DNA from 2 places in the Kerstersia similis genome. Region 2 is predicted to be linked to the other one. Evidence: predicted binding sites of a transcription regulator. Region 2 holds the regulator's gene; the other holds the start of a gene.

Region 1 (8,641 bases), on a different contig from region 2:
GATAATCACCGATAATAGGCAGCCGCCCGGCCCCTACCTTTCTTGCCATGCCCCAGTCGGCATGGTGGATTTCAGCCTTTTCGAACCCATGAATCTGAGCAAACTTCCTTTCTTCCTGGCCCTGGGCGTTGTCCTGCTGGCTGGCTGCACCACCCAGGAAAAACAACTGGTCAAGGAACTCGAAAACCTGCCCGGCGTCACTTGCGATATCGCCGACAGCGGCGCGGAAACCGATTGCCATCCCGACAGTCTGAAAGCCACGCAGGGACCCTGAGCCCCGCGGCCAAGCGGCATCAAACGCCGCCTTACTGGAAATCCCGGCTGCGGGTCGCCAGCCCGCCCAGCAGCGGGCTCAGGTCTTCCGCTCGCCCCAGCACCAGATGCGACACGCCCTCATGGGTCTGCCAGACCCCATGCACCGCCAGCAACTGCGCATTCAGCAATGCCGCACGCTGACGTTCCAGCCACTCCGGCCGCACGATCACATTGACATTGCCGGTCTCATCTTCCAAGGTCACGAACATCACGCCTTTGGCCGTACCGGGGCGTTGCCGACCCACCACGATGCCACAGGCACGCGCCAGCCGGCCATGCGCCAGCTGCTGCAACTGCGCCGCCGTCATCAGGCGCCTGGCCTGTAGTTCGGCACGCAGCAAGCTCAAGGGATGCGGGCCTAGGCTCAGGCCCAGGTGGCGGTAGTCCGCCAGCACCTCGGCACCCGCGCTCATGGGTTCAAACAGCGGCAGTTGCACAGCCGGCGCGGGCGCATGGCGCAGCAAACCGGTTTCCGCCCGGGCGCCGCTGGCTTCCCACAGTGCCGCACGGCGGCTGCTCTGCAGGCCTGACAGCGCACCACAGGCCGCCAGGACGCGCAACTCTTCCCGCCCCAGCAAGGCCCGCTGCGCAACATCCTGAATATCCACGAACGGCTGCTGCCTTCGGGCGGCCACCAGCTTGCGCGCGGCCTCTTGCGACAGCCCCTGCACTTGCGACAACCCCAGGCGCACTGCCGGACGCGGCCCGGCCGGGACCAGCAGCGTTTCCCAGGCGCTATCGCAGACGGAGACAGGCCATACACGCACGCCATGCCGGCGGGCATCCTGCACCAGAATGGAAGGCGAATAAAACCCCATCGGCTGGCTATCCAGCAAGGCTGCCAGAAAGGCCTCCGGCTCATGGCGCTTGAGCCAGGCGCTGGCATACGCCAGCTGCGCAAAACTGGCGGCATGGCTTTCCGGAAAACCGTACTCGCCAAACCCCTGCATCTGCCGGAAAATCTGCTCCGCGAAGTCAGCGGTATAGCCGCGTGCCGTCATGCCTGACAGGATTTTTTCATGGAACCCGCCCAGGCCGCCACGCCGACGCCAGGCTGCCATGGAACGCCGCAGATTATCCGCCTCGCCATCCGTAAAACCGGCTGCCAGCATGGCGATCTGCATCACCTGTTCCTGAAAGATCGGCACCCCTTTCGTGCGCAACAGGGCCTGTTCGATCTCCGGCCCCGGACTGCGGCTATCTTCCAGCCCCTGCCGCCGCCGCAGATAGGGATGCACCATGCCTCCCTGTATCGGCCCTGGCCGAACGATGGCGACCTGAATCACCAGATCGTAGTATTCCCGAGGCTTCAAGCGCGGCAGCATGCTCATCTGCGCGCGCGACTCAATCTGGAATACGCCTACCGTATCCGCGGCACAGATCATGTCGTAAGTCGGCGCATCATCCGCAGGAATGTCCTGCAAACGCCACGCCTGCCCCCGGCGCCATGCCGTCCAGGCCAGCGCCCGGCGCAACACGCTCAACATGCCCAGCGCCAGGACATCCACTTTGAGCAGGCCCAAAGCGTCCAGATCATCCTTATCCCATTGCACCACGCTGCGCCCGGCCATAGCGGCATTTTCCACCGGCACCAGCCTGACCAGCCGGTCGCGGGCGATCACGAAACCGCCAGGGTGCTGCGACAGGTGCCGGGGAAAGCCCAACAACACCTCGACCAACGCCCGCCATTGCCGCGCCACCGGCGCATCCGCCTGCAACCCGGCGTCCTGCATGCGTTCCGCCAAACGCTCCCGGCCATCCCAATGCCGGTAAGCGGCGCACACCTGATCCACCAGCGCTGCATCCATGCCCAGCGCCCTGCCGGTGTCGCGCAGGGCGCTGGGCATGCGATAGGTAATGACAACTGCGGCCAGCGCCGCACGCTCGCGCCCATAACGCGCATAGATATACTGGATCACTTCCTCACGCCGCTGGTGCTCGAAATCCACGTCGATATCCGGCGGCTCGCCGCGCTCTTTGCTGATGAACCGGGCGAACAGCAAATTGCCATGCACCGGATCCACCTCCGTAATGCCCAGGCAATAGCAGACGGCGCTGTTGGCAGCCGACCCCCGCCCCTGGCACAGAATGCCCTGTGCTCGCGCATAACGGACGATGTCATACACCGTCAGGAAGTACGCCTCATAGGCAAGCTCAGTGATCAGGCGCAACTCCTTTTCCACCAAGGCCAACACCGTATCCGGCACGCCGGCCGGGAAACGCCGCTGCGCACCAGCCAGGGTTTCCTGCCGCAGATACGTTGCCGGGGTATGTCCGGCCGGGCAGATTTCCTCCGGGTAGGCATAGCGCACCTCATGCATGCGGAAACGGCAACGGGCAGCCAGCCGCCCGGTTTCCTCCAGCCATTGCGGCGCGTACAGCGCTGCCAACTGCCTGCGGCTGCGCAAATGGCGTTCCGCATTGGACTGGCGCGCCAGCCCACAGGCGGCTACGGTTTGTCCGCTGCGTATGGCCAGCAAGGTGTCATGCAACGGTTTGCGGGCCCGCACATGCATCTCCACCTGCCCGACCGCAACCACGGGCAGCCCTGCCGCCGCCGCTGCCTGCGTGACCGTCTGCGCATGCTGTGCGTCGCGGCCGCGCTGATGCAAGGCCAGGCCCACCCAGGCTCGCTCCGGAAACACCTGCGCCAGCCAGTCTGCCTGTTCCTGCAGCAAGGAGAGCGGCGCCGCATATGCCGGCAGCAACAGCGTGACACAGCCCGGCAACGCCGGCATCGCCGCGTCGGACGCCAGATCCGTGTCATACAGGCGATAACTGCCCTTCTTCCCCCGCTGCCGGGCCAGCGTGATCAGTTCGCACAGATTGCCATACCCCTCCAGGGACTCTGCCAGCGCGACGAATTCCAGCCAATGCGTGCCATCCGCCCGGCTCAAGACGAACGATGCCCCCACCAGCAAGGGAAGCTGCTGGCGTTGCGCTTCCACATGCGCTTTCACGATCCCGGCCATCGAGCATTCGTCCACCAGCGCCAGGCCCGCATACCCCAACGCCGCCGCCTGCGCGACCAACTCCTCGGGGTAGGATGCACCGCGCAGAAAACTGTAATTGCTCAGGCAGCACAATTCGGTATAGGCGGGCAGCCCTGCTTCCTGCACCTGCCCTGCCGCCGCTGCCAGCGGCGTGTCGCCAGGCTCCCTCATGCATATATCCCATGCAGAAACCAAACCAGGCCGCCTGCTGCCTCGCCAGCTCCGCGTTGCCGGAACACCCAATAGCACACGCCACTGCTCGCGTGCCGGGCCATGAAATAATCGCGCGCCGTCCCGCCTTCCCACCAGCCGTCCTCGATCCGCTCCGGGCCGCCCAGCAAATGCAGCGCTGTGCCGCCATACATCGGCCCGCCGCCCGCGGCAGCCGGCAAGGGCAATGGCGTCTCCAGCAGCCAGAAAGGACGCGGCGCCCGGATGGCCTGCCGGTCTGCCCATGCGGCACTGTCTGGTAGCGAACCCATGGCACGATCGCCAGCCATGGCCTGATATGGCAGCCAGCGGCAGGCACGCTCAGGCCGATGGTCGGCCACCGGGCTGGCCAGCAGGATGCTTTCCGCCCCCAAGCGCGCAGCCAGCACATCCTGCAGGGCAGCCACATCCCCCGATGCTCCCGCCTGCGCCAGCAAATTGCCGCTGGTGCCCGCCCTGGCCTGGCAGGCAATGGCCTCCAGCGTCATGGCACTGACCGGTGCAGGCAAAGGATTGCGTGCCAGACGTTCAGCCAGCAGATGAGCCAGATGCCCGGCCTCCCAGGCGGGCTGCGCCAGCTTCATGTCCAGATGCGTGCGCGGACTGCTGCGCTGGCGTCCTTCGTGATGCAAACTCCAGCGCAACTCGGAGACTGCCAACTGCCGCGCATCCAGCCATGCCGTCAACTGCACCAGCAAACGCTGGGCCAGCCAGCACAAGGCCTCGTGGCGTTCCACAGAAAACAGGCTCTGGACCTGGCTGCAAAAATGCTCGGGTGGCCGGACCCATTCATAGCACTCGCCGGTATTGCCATAGGCGCGATCAAGTTGCAGCAGCAAACCCGCTGCCTGGCGTTCACGCAGCCCCGCACGCGGCAAGCGGCGCAACGCCCCGAAAGTATCGCAGCCCAGGCTCGCCAGCCACTCGTGCCGACTACCGGGCTCGTCCAGCAAGGCCAGTGGCAAGCCATCCAGACAAGCAGCCAGACGCGATACCCGCAGCACCCGCCGACGCTTGGCCTGCGGTGCCCGCGCCAGCAGCCAGGCGCCGCAAGCACTGGGGGCCAGGGCCAGGCGGGCAGCCAGCCCCAGACGCTGCAAACTCTCCCGCACCCGCGCATAAAGACGCCGCACCCCGCCAAACAGCCTCAGGCTTGCGGAAACATCCAGCACCAGCGCATCCTCCCTTTGCCACGCAAGCAAAGGCGAAAACGGCAACAAGGCCAATTCGATTTCGCGGCACAACTGCTGTTCGCATTCTGTCCGGCGGACGATGAAATCCAGCTCAGGGGCCAGCGCCCGCGCACCGGCCTGCCGCATGCCTGGGCGCACCCCGGCCTTCCATGCCTGGCCGCCGCAGGCCCAGACCTGCCCCTGGTGCAACACCACCTGGGGCAAACCGGCCTCGCTGTAGCGGTAGGCATCCAGCCTGGGCTGCAGCAGGTGTACGCCTAGCCACACCTGCATGGCTCTGCTTTCCCGGACATGGCAACAGCTGCCGCCCCGGCCGGCGCGGCCAGGCGGACGGAGCGTGACAGCCAGCCGCCGCGGCGCTTGAGTATATGCACCTGGAAATCTCCTTCAGGCCCATCAGGCGTCAGGGCCAGCCGCAAGGCTGCAGGCGAAGGCAGCCGGGCCTGCGCCTGGGGCCGCAACATGAAAAACAAGGCATGACAGCCTTGCGCCGCCAGATGCAGGCGATGCAACTGGCGGTAATCCGCCGCCCCCTGCCACAGCAACAAGGCATCCAGCGAACCGCTGCGCAGAATCTGCTCTGCCGCCCACAAGGCATCGGCATCCTGCTGCGCCCGGACCCACATCAGGCGCATGGCATCTCCGCCAGCCTGCTCCCAGGCCGCGCTCTGCGGCACATGTGGCGGCCGCACCAGGGCCACCGGACGCTCGCCGTGCAGCAAAGCCGGCTGCAACAGTTGCCACTCGCCACACCCCGCACGCGGCAGCAAAATCTCCACCAAGGTGCCACGCGGCCATCCCCCCCCTGGCAGCTGGGCGGACAAGGCCGGCAAGCCGGTATCCACACAGGCAGCAAGCTGCGCCAAACCCTGCGCGCCACGCCAGACATCGGGATGCGGCAAAGACCCCTGCGGGCCGGCCTGCCCCGGCTGCGCCGCCGTCTCCGGCAACGGGCCCGCAGGGCAGGCCAGAGAAGGATTTGAAGGAAAAGGCATAAGGTTTTCTGAAATCCACTAGCCCCCATTTTACTGTATATAAAAACAGTATTCATGAATTTCCGCCAACTCCTGCCGCCTGCAGCCGGAACTGAGATGTACTACTATTCCCCCTTCTGCTCCACTGCGACACGCTCCCTATCATGTTCACATCCCGCAGCCGCCTGGCCGCAGCCATGCTGGCCACAAGCCTCCTGGCCGGCGTCCATAGCCTTGCCCTGGCCCACTCGCACGCCATCGCACAATCCCCCGCCCCGGGCAGCACCATCACGCAGGCTCCCGCCGCCTTGTCCATCGAATTCGATGGACGCGTCGAACTGCCCTTCAGCCGCATTACCGTCACCGGCCCGGATGGCAAGACACTGGAAACCGGCAAACTGGCCTATGCCTCCGAGGACCGCAAAAGCCTGAGCCTGCCGCTGCCGGCCACCCTGGCCCCTGGCCGCTATCAGGTCGATTGGAACATCACCTCCGCTGATTCCCACAAAGTCTCGGGGCAATACGACTTCACCGTGCAGCCCTGAGGCGCACCTGGCCGTGCTGGAGTTGTTTCCCATCCTGCTGCGTCAGATTCATGTCGCAGCCTTGCTACTGTGCTGTGGCACGGGGGTCTATTTCGGCTATCTCGTGCCGGCGCCGCTGGCCCGCCCCCTGAACCATCCCTCCCGCCGGGTGTACTCAGCCTGCACGCTGCTGGCCTGTGCCGGCACCCTGCTGATGATCCCACTGCAGGCGGGGCGCATGTCTGGCGACAGCCGGCAAATCCTGTCACCGGACACCTGGCTGTCCGTCCTGCAGGCCACCCGTTATGGCGAAACCTGGCAGTGGCAATTTCTCCTCTTGCCCCTGCTGCTGCTGGCCTGGCTGTGGCGCTGGCGCCCGCCATCCCAACACCGCGCCATGGCCCTGGCCAGTGCGGCCATGCTGGCGGCACTCGCTGCAACCGGCCATGCCGCCGCGATGGACGGCGCGCTGGGCTGGCTGCATCGCGGCAACCAGACCCTGCATCTCTGGGCCATCGCTTACTGGGTCGGCGGCCTGCCCTGGGTCTTCCTCCATATACGCCAGCTGGCGCAGCACCAGGATACCGACCTCATCAAAACCCTGGTGCGCTACTCACGCCTTGGCCACTGGGCAGTCGCCATCGCCATCCTGAGCGGCATCGGCAACCTCTTCCTGATTCTTGGCCCCTGGCCCTGGAACTGGGCCACGCTCTACATGCGCCTGATGGAAACCAAATTCCTGGCGGTTGCCGCCATGGTCGCGCTGGCGCTGTTCAACCGCTACATCCTGGTGCCGCGCATGCGCAACCAGGCACAGGCCATGCAGGCCCTGGCAAAAAACACGCGCTTTGAAATCATCTTTGCCACGGGCATCATCATCCTGATCGGCGTGATCGGCACCTTGGCGCCGAACTGAAGGTAAGGCCGGCCACGGCCTGATACCTGCGCCAAAATCGGCGCCAGCACACTTCGACCGGTCTCACGCGCCATTCCCCGCCTCATGAACCTCGTAAGGCCTCGTAAGGCCTCGCGTGATGACCTCATAAGGGCCATCATCGGCGGATGAACCTGCCCGCCGACAACGCAACACCCCACAACCGGGCAAGGCAAACCCACCTCGCGCGCCCTGCCCGTTCACAACGACTGGCTGCTTCTTGCTACTGGTTCTTTCTAACCCAGGCCGCGAAGCGATTGACCCAACTCTGCAGAAACTCCTTGCTGCCGGGGCCAATACCGCCATCTGCGTCAAAAAAACCCTCCTTGGCATGCAGGAACGCCTCCGGCTGCTGCAGTGTCGGCATATCCAGGAACACCAGCACATTGCGCAAATGCTGCTGCGCCAGCGCCGTCCCGATGGCGCCTATGGAAATACCGATCACACCTGCTGGCTTGCCAGCCCAGGCGTTCTTGCCATAGGGACGCGACCCCTGATCCAGCGCATTCTTCAACACGCCCGGAATGGAACGGTTGTACTCCGGCGTCACGAACAACACCCCTTGAGCCGACTGGATCTTTTCCTTGAACTTCAGAACTGCTTCCGGCGTATTGGCATCGTCATCCTGGTTATAGAGCGGCAGATGACCGATCTCCACTTGCTCGAACACCAGATCAGGCGGCGCCAAACGCGCCAGCGCATTGGCCAACTGCCGATTGAACGAATCCTTGCGCAAACTACCCACGACAACAGCGATACGGAATTGACTCATGATGCCCATCCTGTAGTGAAGAAACGTAGTAAGGAACCGCCCCTTCATTCCAGCACGAAGCATCATGACAAACAAGAACAAAAACAGACCCATATCAAACCATGGATGTCTTTTCCCGCCCTGGCAAACCAAACCGGCGGATCCCCCGGACAACACACATCGCACAACCGCCCCTGACCGCAACGACCGCACAGGCACAGGCACAGGCACGGCACAGCACAGCACAGCACAAAAAATATACAATATATATACAGATCAATAACAATACATATATTCCATCTCCCTACCCCGGCCATGCAGCCCAAACGGACACATGGCTCAGCCCCCCTCCTATCTCCCTTTCAACAGGAACCTCATCCATGCAAGTCCTCGATGACGCCATGAAAGCCATGCTGGCCAAACAGCTTCCGATTCAGTCCACCGTCGGCAAGGATGGCCTGCCGGACATCGGCCCCAAACGCTCATTGCGCGCCTATGACGACCAAACCCTGATCTACAACGAAAACACTGGCGGCCAAACGTTGCGCAACATCCTCGACGGCTCGAAAATGGCCATAGCCGTCATCGACCGCGAAGCCCTGGACGGCTATCGCTTCGTTGGCACGCCGGCCGTCTTCAGCGAAGGCAAACCCTTTGAAGACGCCGTTGCATTTGCCAGCCAGAACGGCATGAAAACGCCAAAATTCGCAGTCCTCATCCACATCGACGCCATCTACACGCTACGCT
Region 2 (10,445 bases):
ATCCCGGTCGCAAGCGGTGCCTATGACGCAAGCGGCCCGGCATCCTCAGGGATGCCGTTTTTTTTGGATGAACGGTAGATAATTGCGGCTGTGCGGAGGGTGTCAACAGCCCGGCAGCCGGGATGAGGTCGCTCGGCAGTCAGAGGAAAACAGACAGGAAATCGCTTCATTGACGGTAGAAACGATGCTCTTTCTAGTTTCCGGTAAAATGCTCTGCTAAGCTTTCCGCTTTCACTCCATACTTCAGAAAAATAGGTTTTTCATGCAGCCTGTGGTTGAAACCCTCTCCGGCCTCGAGCGCCGTATTGATCTGGCCGTTACTGTGGCCGACATCGAAAAGGAAGTGCAGGCGCAAATCAAGCGTCTTGCCCGCACGGCGAAGCTGCCGGGCTTCCGTCCCGGCAAAGTGCCGCTGAACCTGCTTGAGCGCAGCCACGGCCCGAGCATCCGCTACGATGCCATCAACGCCGAAGTCGGCCGTGCGTTCGAACAAGCGGTTCGCACCGCTGAACTGCGCGTCGCCGGCCAGCCCACCCTGGAGCCCAAGGCCGAAGGCGAAGGCCAGGAAGGCGTGCTGGCTTTCAGCGCCACCTTCGAGGTCTATCCCGAAGTCAAGATTCCCGAGCTGGGCGCGCTGGAAATCACGCGTACGCTGGCCGAAGTCGGCGACGCCGAAGTCGATCGCACCATCGAAGTGCTGCGCAAGCAACGCGCAACCTACGAAGCTCGTGCCGACCGCGCCGCCACTGACGATGATCGCGTCACGCTGGATTTCAGCGGCAGCATCGACGGCGAACTGTTCGAAGGTGGCCAGGCCACCGACTTCCCGTTCGTGCTGGGCCAGGGCCGCATGCTGCCCGAGTTCGAAACCGCCGTGCGCGGTCTGAAGGCTGGCGAAAGCAAGACGTTCCCGCTGGCCTTCCCGGAGGATTACCCGGGGAAGGAAGTCGCTGGCAAAACGGCTGAATTCACCATTACCGTGAAGGAAGTTGCCGAGCCCGTGCTGCCGGAACTGAACGCCGAATTCGCCATCTCACTGGGTCAGGCAGAAGGCGATGTGGCCAAGCTGCGCGAAGACATTCGCGTCAACCTGGAACGCGAAGTCAAGCTGCGCGCCCAGGGCCGCACCAAGTCCAGCGTTATGGACGCCCTGGTTGCTGCTGCTGAATTCGATGTGCCCAAGGCCCTGGTCAACCAGGACGCACAAAGCCGCGTGCAAGCTGCCCGCGAAGACCTGAAGCAACGTGGCGTGCCCAATGCCGAGTCGCTCAATATCCCGGTTGAAGCATTCGCCGAAGAATCCACGCGCCGTGTGCGTCTGGGTCTGCTGGTGTCGGAACTGGTGAAACAGGCTGCCCTGCAAGCCAAGCCGGAACAAGTGCGTGCCCGTATCGAAGAGTTCGCTCAGAACTACGAGCAGCCGGCACAGGTGGTGGCCTACTACCTGGCCGACAAGCAGCGCCGTGGTGAAATCGAAGCGGTGGTGGTGGAAGACAACGTGGTGGAACACGTGCTGTCCCAAGCCAAGGTCACCGATGAGAACGTATCTTTCGAGCAATTGATGGGAACGGCCTGATATGCAGCGATTTACCGATTTCTATGCGTCCATGTACGGCGGTTCGTCCGTCACGCCCACCGGGCTGGGGTACATCCCCATGGTCGTCGAACAGTCCGGGCGCGGCGAGCGTTCGTACGACATCTATTCGCGCCTGCTGAAGGAGCGTCTGGTGTTTCTTGTCGGTCCTGTGAACGACAACAGCGCCAACCTGATCGTCGCCCAACTGCTGTTCCTGGAATCGGAAAATCCTGACAAGGACATCTCCCTCTACATCAACTCGCCTGGCGGATCGGTGTATGCCGGCATGGCCATCTATGACACCATGCAGTTCGTCAAGCCAGATGTGTCCACGTTGTGCACTGGCCTGGCAGCCAGCATGGGTGCGTTCCTGCTGGCGGCGGGCAAGCGCGGCAAGCGCTTCTCGCTGCCCAATTCGCGCATCATGATTCACCAGCCTTCGGGCGGTGCGCAGGGTCAGGCTACCGATATCCAAATTCAGGCGCGTGAAATCCTTGATTTGCGTGCCCGCCTGAACCGCATTCTGGCGGACAACACGGGACAACCCGTGGAGCGTATCGAGGTTGATACCGAACGCGACAATTTCATGTCTGCGGAAGATGCCGCAGCCTATGGTCTGGTCGATAAGGTGTTGAGTACGCGGGAGTGATCCTCGTCACCCGGATGGGTTCAGCCCCTCCGGGTGCGGCTGTGCTGACAGGGCCAGCCAGGCGAGACATGTTTAATAGGGAGCCCCAGGCTCCTCCCAGTGGTGTCGGAGAATGTCAGGCCTGAGGGCCCGGTGTTCTTCACTACCGATACAGAGTCCATGACTGATAAAAAAGACCTGCTTGATGCGCGCGCGCCGCGCTGCTCGTTCTGCAACAAGAGCCAGCATGAAGTCAAAAAGCTGATCAAGGGTGAGGGTTCGGTTTATATCTGCAACGAATGCATAGATCTGTCGCGCGATATCATCCGCGAAGAGTTGCAGCAGGAAGCCCGCCAGAATCAGCGCGATGAATTGCCGACGCCAGCGGAAATCAAGACTTTCATGGACCAATATGTCATTGGCCAGGATGCGCCCAAGCGCATGCTGGCAGTGGCGGTCTATAACCATTACAAGCGCATCCGTCACCGTGATCATCTTGAGGATGGCGGTGTGGAGCTGGCCAAGAGCAACATTCTGCTGATCGGGCCGACCGGCTCGGGCAAGACCTTGCTGGCCCAAACCCTGGCGCGACAACTGAACGTGCCCTTCGTGATGGCTGATGCCACCACGCTGACGGAAGCCGGCTATGTCGGTGAAGACGTCGAAAACATTATTCAGAAGCTGCTGCAAAGCTGCGATTACGATGTTGAAAAGGCACAGCGTGCCATCGTCTATATCGACGAAATCGACAAGATTTCGCGCAAGGCAGACAATCCCTCCATCACCCGTGATGTGTCGGGTGAGGGTGTGCAGCAGGCCTTGCTCAAACTCATTGAAGGGACTGTGGCATCGGTGCCGCCGCAAGGCGGGCGCAAGCATCCCAACCAGGATTTTGTGCAGGTGGATACCACCAATATCCTGTTCATCGTCGGCGGTGCCTTCGATGGCCTGGAAAAGGTGATCCGCAACCGTACGGAAAAGTCGGGCATCGGTTTCTCGGCGGATGTGAAGCAGAAGTCCGAGCGTTCGGTCGGTGAAGTCTTCACCGAAGTGGAACCCGAGGATCTAGTCAAATTCGGCCTGATTCCCGAGCTGGTCGGGCGCCTGCCGGTGGTTGCAACACTGCAGGAACTGGATGAAACGGCCTTGGTGCGCATCCTGACGGAACCGCGCAACGCCATCGTCAAGCAGTTCCAGAAACTCTTCGAAATGGAAGAGGTCGAACTGGATCTGTCATCCGAAGCCGTGCATGCCGTGGCGCGCAAGGCACTCAAGCGCAAGACGGGTGCTCGCGGTCTGCGCTCCATCCTTGAATCTGCGCTGCTGGACACCATGTATCAGTTGCCCAGCGATGCCAGCATTCGCAAGGTATTTGTGGACGCGGACGTCATAGAAAAAGGGGCCGAGCCCCGTTTCGTCCGCGAGGAAGGAAACCTGCGCCGTTCGGTTGGAAACGCCGCCTGAGAATGCAGACAGGGCATGAAAACCCTTTACTTTGAAGGGTTTTCATGAAATTTCAGGCCACCGGGCTTGTATTTTCCGATATCGTCTCCATCTCTGACTCATCACAGGAAGCTGGCGGCAGCACGCCGCCATCCCATACGCTTCCCGAACTACAGTTTCTCTCCGAGGAAGCCTAATCATGTCAGTCAGCCGGGCCTTGCCTTCAGAACCCGTTGAATTGCCGCTGCTGCCTCTGCGCGACGTCGTGGTTTTCCCACACATGGTCATTCCATTGTTCGTGGGACGGCCGCGTTCGATCCAGGCACTGGAAGCGGCAATGGAAGCCGGAAAGAGCATCATGCTGGTGGCGCAGAAGTCCGCCAGCAAGGATGATCCCACGCCGGAAGATGTCTATGAAATTGGATGCATTGCGAGCATTCTGCAGATGCTGAAGCTGCCCGATGGCACCGTCAAGGTGCTGGTGGAAGGCACGCAGCGCGCCCGCATTGCACAGATTACCGATGGTGAAGCCCACTTCACCTGCTCGGTCACGCCTATTGAATCGGATACGCAATCCAATGCGGAAACCGAGGCCTTGCGCCGTGCCGTGGTCAGCCAGTTCGAGCAGTACGTCAAGCTCAACAAGAAGATCCCGCCGGAGATCCTGACGTCCTTGTCGGGCATCGACGAGGCCGGGCGTCTGGCTGATACCATCGCTGCCCATTTGCCGCTCAAGCTGGAAGAAAAGCAGCGCATGCTGGAAGTGTTCGGTACGACCGAGCGCCTGGAAACCCTGCTGAGCCAGTTGGAAACGGAAATCGACATTCTCCAGGTGGAGAAGCGCATCCGTGGCCGCGTCAAGAAGCAGATGGAAAAAAGCCAGCGTGACTACTATCTGAATGAGCAGGTCAAGGCCATTCAGAAAGAGCTGGGCGAAGGCGAAGAAGGCGCTGATCTCGAAGAACTCGAGAAGAAGATTGCCGCTGCGCAAATGCCCAAGGAAGCGCGCAAGAAAGCAGACGCCGAGCTGAAAAAGCTCAAGCTGATGTCGCCCATGTCGGCAGAAGCCACCGTGGTGCGCACCTACATCGACACGCTCATCGGTTTGCCGTGGCGCAAGAAGAGCCGAGTCAACAACTCGCTGGATAACGCCGAGCGCGTGCTCGATGGCGATCACTATGGCCTGGAGAAGGTCAAGGAACGCATCCTTGAGCATCTGGCGGTGCAACAGCGCGTGGACAAGGTCAAGGCGCCGATTCTGTGCCTGGTGGGTCCTCCGGGGGTCGGTAAGACTTCGCTGGGGCAGTCCATTGCCAAGGCGACGAACCGCAAGTTCGTACGCATGGCGTTGGGCGGCGTGCGCGATGAAGCAGAGATCCGTGGCCATCGTCGTACCTACATTGGCTCCATGCCTGGCAAGATCCTGCAGAACATGGGCAAGGTAGGGGTGCGCAACCCGCTGTTCCTGCTGGACGAAATCGACAAGCTGGGCATGGATTTCCGTGGCGACCCTGCATCCGCTCTGCTGGAAGTGCTGGATCCGGAACAGAACCATACGTTCCAGGACCACTATGTTGAAGTGGACTTCGATCTTTCGGATGTGATGTTTGTTGCGACCAGCAACACGCTGAATATTCCGCCGGCGCTGCTGGACCGTATGGAAGTGATCCGCCTGTCCGGTTACACGGAAGAGGAAAAGATCCGTATCGCGCGTGAGCACTTGTTGCCCAAGTTGATGAAGAACAACGGGGTACGCGAGGGCGAACTGCAGGTCGAAGAGGATGCGCTGCGCGACATCGTGCGTTATTACACACGTGAAGCCGGTGTGCGTTCGCTGGAACGCGAGGTTGGCAAGATCTGCCGCAAGGTGATCCGCCAACTGATCAAACGTGTTGAGGACAAGGTCGAAGGCGCGCCCAAGATCGTCGTGGTCAACAGCGAAAACCTGGCGGATTACCTGGGTGTGCGCCGTTACAGCTTTGGCGTGGCCGAGAAGGAAAACCAGATCGGTCAGGTGACCGGGCTGGCCTGGACGGAAGTGGGCGGCGACCTGCTGACCATCGAAGTGGCCGACATGCCGGGTAAGGGTGTGATTCAGCGCACGGGTTCGCTCGGCGATGTGATGAAGGAGTCGGTCGAAGCGGCTCGCAGCGTGGTGCGTTCTCGCGCACGCCGCCTGGGTTTTGCTGACACCGTATTCGAAAAGCGTGACATGCACGTGCACGTTCCGGAAGGCGCTACGCCCAAGGATGGCCCGTCTGCAGGTATCGCCATCACAACAGCCATCGTGTCTGCCTTGTCGCATATCCCGGTGCGTGCCGATGTTGCGATGACGGGTGAAATCACCTTGCGTGGTGAAGTGCTGGCTATCGGCGGCTTGAAGGAAAAGCTGCTGGCCGCCCATCGTGGCGGGATCAAGAAGGTCTTGATCCCTGAGGAAAACGTGAAGGATCTCACCGAGATTCCGGACAACGTGAAGAACCAGCTGGAAATCGTGCCGGTACGCTGGATCGACACCGTGCTGGAACATGCGCTCGAACGCTTGCCGACGCCTCTGCCTGAGGAAGAGGCCAAGCCGGAAGAGCCGGTGGTGGCCTCCGGTTCCAAGCCGGGTGAGCCGGGTGCGGTACTGAAGCACTGATGATGCAGGCCGGGCGCAAAAGGCGCCCGAACTGAACCCCTGAATGCCCGGTGGCGTTCAGGGGTTTTTTATTGCCGCTGCATATTCAGGGGAGGGTGCCATTGTGGCTGGCGGTTGCTGTTGCTGTTGATGAAAAGGGCTTGCCAGGTCCAGGCAGGCAAGCCGTCCGCCATGTGCCGCTTTCCCTGATTTGCTGCCTGGGGGGATGGGCTGCGTTGTCGCCGGCGCTGCAGTATTGATACCGCGACGGATTTCAGCACAGGGGGTTCAGGGCTTGACGGCCTCGAAGGTGATGATGGCATCTGCGTCCGTCGGCCAGCGGCCGTGAGCATAGCCGCCCGATACCGTGATGTCGGTGAAACCGGCTGCCCGCAGTGCGGCCTGCATTTCACGCACACCCCACCAGCGCAGGCTGAAGGATTCCAGCTCAGTCGTTTGCAGCACGCCCTGATCCCAGGCTTCGTAACGCAGTAAATCTACAGAAACCTGATTGATGTGATCGGTTGTCAGGCGGTCGCAAGTGAGGGTGAGCTGCTGTGTGGCGGTGGGCTGCCAGGTACGTACCGAATGCCCACCGGCCTGGATGGCATGTGCAGGGTCCAGGTCCAGAATCAGGCGTCCCTGGGCTTGCAGATGTTCAAAGCAGCGGGTCAGTACGGCGCAGGCCGTTTCGTGGTCGGTGATGAGCTGGAACGAGCCGGCGGGAATGATGATGGCGGCGAAGGCCTGTTCGTACTGGAACTGTTCGAAGGTTTGGCACGTCATGGGAACGGCCAGGCCGCGCTGCTCGCATTCCGATTGGCACAGGGCAAGCATTTCTGCGGAAGCATCAAAGCCATGCACATCCAGTCCGGCTTGCAGCAGCGGTATGAGGATACGGCCATTGCCGGCAGCAGGTTCGAGAACAGGGCCAGGGCAATGCTTCAGGCGCTCCAGGTAGAACTCGACATCGCCGAAGGAGTGGCCGATGGGTTTGTCCAGATGATAGACCTGCGAGGCCAGGCGGCCATAGCGATTGTTTTGTGCAGACATGAGATTGTGCGCTTCTTGTGCGTCGATAGCATGGAGAAAACGGAATATATCAGCTTGATGGAGACGGCGCTCCCGGTGCTTGATGCGGCGGCAATGCAGGGGGCAGGGTTATGCAGGAAAGCCGTTGCATTGTCTGGCAATATCGGTGGATTTCTGTCCAGATGGATTGCCAGGGAGGTTTCATGGGTATGCGCGCAGGGTCGGTATCCGCGTGGGTAGCAGGTTTTCTTGCGGTACTGATTTCATATGCGGGGCCGTTGCTGATTTTTATCCAGGCAGCGCATGTCGGGAATATCGCACCGGAGATGTTGGCTTCCTGGATATGGGCCATTTCGATAGGCGCGGGTGTCAGCGGCCTGTTGCTGAGCTGGTGGCTGAAGATTCCGGTCATTACGGCATGGTCGGCGCCGGGCACGGCCCTGTTGATTACCCTGTTTCCCGAAATTTCCATGGCTCAGGTCGTGGGGGCATACATTCTGGCTGCGCTATTGGTGTTGCTGGTCGGGGTGACCGGATATTTCGATAAATTGGTGCGCGCCATTCCTCGTGGTATCGCCGCGGGCATGATGGCGGGTATTCTGTTCCAGTTCGGTACCCAGGCATTTACTGCGGCCGGAAAAATGCCCGCGCTGGTCTTTGCCATGCTGGCGGCCTATTTCGTCTGTAGGCGGCTGTGCCCGCGCTATACGGTGGTGGTTGTGGCCTTGACAGGGTTTGTAGTGGCCCTGGGCCAGCAACTGACCGATTTTTCCAGCCTGACCTTGTCGTGGACCCAGCCCATATTCGTCGTGCCGCAGTTCGACTGGGTGTCGTTCCTGAGCCTGGCCTTGCCGCTGACGATCGTCAGTCTGACGGGGCAGTTCCTGCCTGGCATGGCGGTGATGCAGTTGTCCGGTTACCAGATGCCGGCGCGGCCGGTCATCATGGTGACGGGTCTGGCGTCATTGGCCACGGCTTTCTTTGGCGGTGTGACGATTGTCCTGTCCGCCATTACTGCTGCACTGTGTACGGGTAAGGATGCTCATCCAGAGAAGGACAAGCGTTATATCGCAGGTATTGCCAATGGCGTTTTTTACCTGATCGGCGGAACCTTTGCCGGGACGATTGTCCTGTTGTTCAAGGCCGTTCCGGCCGAACTGGTCGCCATTCTTGCAGGTCTGGCGTTGATAGGCGCCATTGTTTCCAATATGACCCTGGTGGTGGAGGATGCTGCGCACCGAGAGGCAGCAACCATCACTTTTCTGGCGACGGCCTCAGGCATGACCCTCTGGGGCTTTGGTTCTGCTTTCTGGGGAATCGTCATCGGCATGCTGGCCCATGGCATCATGAGCGGCTTCAGGCACGCGAGCGAGTAGCGCGGCAGTATGCCGGCTGATGGCAGGCTGCGCTGCCATGCACCCGCCATGCCAGAAGACTGGCATGGCGGAGGGCAATCAGTGCAGAGCCTGTGCGCGGATCAGGCCGATGGCAATGCCTTCCAGGGCGAAATGCTGGCCCGGACGAATTTCGATGACGGGGTAGTCTGGGTTTTCGGGTAGCAGGCGCAGGCCTTGGCGGTCTTGGCTGAGCCGCTTGACGGTGACTTCGTCGTCGATGCGGGCGACGACGATCTGGCCGTTGCGGGCTTCGCTGGCTTTGCGTACGGCCAGCAGGTCGCCTTCCAGAATGCCGGCGTCGCGCATGCTCATGCCGCGTACTTTGAGGAAGTAGTCTGGCCGGGTGTCAAACAGGGCAGGGTCCACACGCACTTCACGCTCAATGTGCTCCGCCGCGAGTATGGGGCTGCCAGCGGCAACACGGCCGACCAGCGGCACTAGCGCGGATTCGAAATCCGTATGCTGCGCCTGGAGCGCGGGAGACTCTTCAGCCTGCGACAGCCGGATGCCGCGCGAGGTGCCAGGGGTCAGGATGATGGCGCCTTTGCGCGCCAGCGCCTTGAGGTGGTCTTCCGCTGCATTCGGGGAACGGAACCCGAGCGCCTGGGCAATTTCGGCGCGAGTGGGAGGAAAGCCTGTGCCTTCCAAAGACTGGCGGATGAAATCGAGGATCTGTTGCTGGCGCGCGGTGAGCTTGATGGTCATGATTTTGGCTGTATGGACATACAGGGCCAATTTTGTCGGACTTGCGCCCGGAAAGCAAGCCTGGATCAGGCTTTGAGGCAGTTTTTTGCCCTATCCGGCGGGGTTTTTGTCATTTTGGCGGGTTTTCCCGGTTTTTAGCGAAGATGACACGCACCGTCGGCGGTTGGCGGCGCGTGTCGGGGCCGGCGGCCAGCGACGCGACAGCGCGGGTTCAGCGCCTGTCCGGTTCCGCCAGGATGAGGTAATCATGGCCATGGCGCAGTCCCTGTTCCTGTCGGCACAGGGCATGTGCCTGGGCCCGCAGCGTTTGCACGTGTTCCATGAGTGATAGCGCCAGTTGCCTGTCTTGGATCCGGCCCAGGCGTTGCGCGCACATATCGAGCTGGCTGTCGATGAAGCGGGCGCCGTAGCGTATGGGATAGCGCTGTACATCGAGCGCCCGGAAGCCCGCAGTGCGCAATTGGCGCAAGACCCACTCCAATGGATATTCACGGTAGGGGCTTTCCCCCGCCAATAGCAGGCAGGCATCGCGCAGGCGTCCGATTTCCGTGACGGCCGCACCGGCCGGATCGTCTGGAAAGGTGGTGACATACGGTTCCAGGCCAATCACATACAGTCGGCCCTTGACCAGGGGCCGCAGACGTTCAAACAGCCTGTCCTGCCAATAGGGAGCAAAGCCTTCGATGGCACCCAGCAGGTAGTCCGCCAGGACGGTGTCGTAACGCTCACCGCGCAGCAGGTCTGCATCCATCCAGTTGCCCAGCAAGAGCCTGTCCTGGGCTCGCAGACGGCCTTCCGTGGCTGCCTGCACGTTGGCGAGCATGGCTGGCGCACCGGTGACGGCAGTCCAGGCTTCGGTATCCTGGGACAGCAGCCAGGAGATCGAGGCGCGGCCAGTGCCGGCATCGAGGAAGCGCCCCCAGGGCAGGCCGTTCTGGAGCCGTGCGACTTCCGCGTAGAGCGAGCGAGGGCCAGCGCCTGCCGGCGCTGGCGTCACAGGGGGCTGGCTCAAAACTCGATTCCTACGCCTGCCATGACGCTGCG

What was found. The regulator LexA, encoded in region 2, represses DNA repair genes until DNA is damaged. The targets are predictions, from matches to a motif close to ACTGTATNNNNATACAGT.
Region 1: the regulator LexA is predicted to act here: its motif matches at 5,739-5,756, upstream of imuA (translesion DNA synthesis-associated protein ImuA).

Annotation. Positions count from the first base shown of each region.
Region 1 is NZ_CBCSIQ010000038.1:598-9,238, reverse strand. Features, by position in the region: gene ACNA1V_RS16645 (hypothetical protein) at 62-274, shown strand; gene ACNA1V_RS16640 (error-prone DNA polymerase) at 306-3,479, opposite strand; gene ACNA1V_RS16635 (Y-family DNA polymerase) at 3,476-4,984, opposite strand; gene imuA (translesion DNA synthesis-associated protein ImuA) at 4,969-5,706, opposite strand; gene ACNA1V_RS16625 (copper resistance CopC family protein) at 5,850-6,230, shown strand; gene copD (copper homeostasis membrane protein CopD) at 6,244-7,125, shown strand; gene ACNA1V_RS16615 (NADPH-dependent FMN reductase) at 7,367-7,915, opposite strand; gene ACNA1V_RS16610 (pyridoxamine 5'-phosphate oxidase family protein) at 8,275-8,641, shown strand, end outside.
Region 2 is NZ_CBCSIQ010000015.1:24,585-35,029, forward strand. Features, by position in the region: gene tig (trigger factor) at 263-1,576, shown strand; gene clpP (ATP-dependent Clp endopeptidase proteolytic subunit ClpP) at 1,578-2,225, shown strand; gene clpX (ATP-dependent Clp protease ATP-binding subunit ClpX) at 2,385-3,668, shown strand; gene lon (endopeptidase La) at 3,847-6,288, shown strand; gene ACNA1V_RS10575 (class I SAM-dependent methyltransferase) at 6,556-7,320, opposite strand; gene ACNA1V_RS10580 (benzoate/H(+) symporter BenE family transporter) at 7,503-8,675, shown strand; gene lexA (transcriptional repressor LexA) at 8,754-9,401, opposite strand; gene ACNA1V_RS10590 (class I SAM-dependent methyltransferase) at 9,613-10,413, opposite strand; gene ACNA1V_RS10595 (TonB-dependent receptor domain-containing protein) at 10,410-10,445, opposite strand, start outside.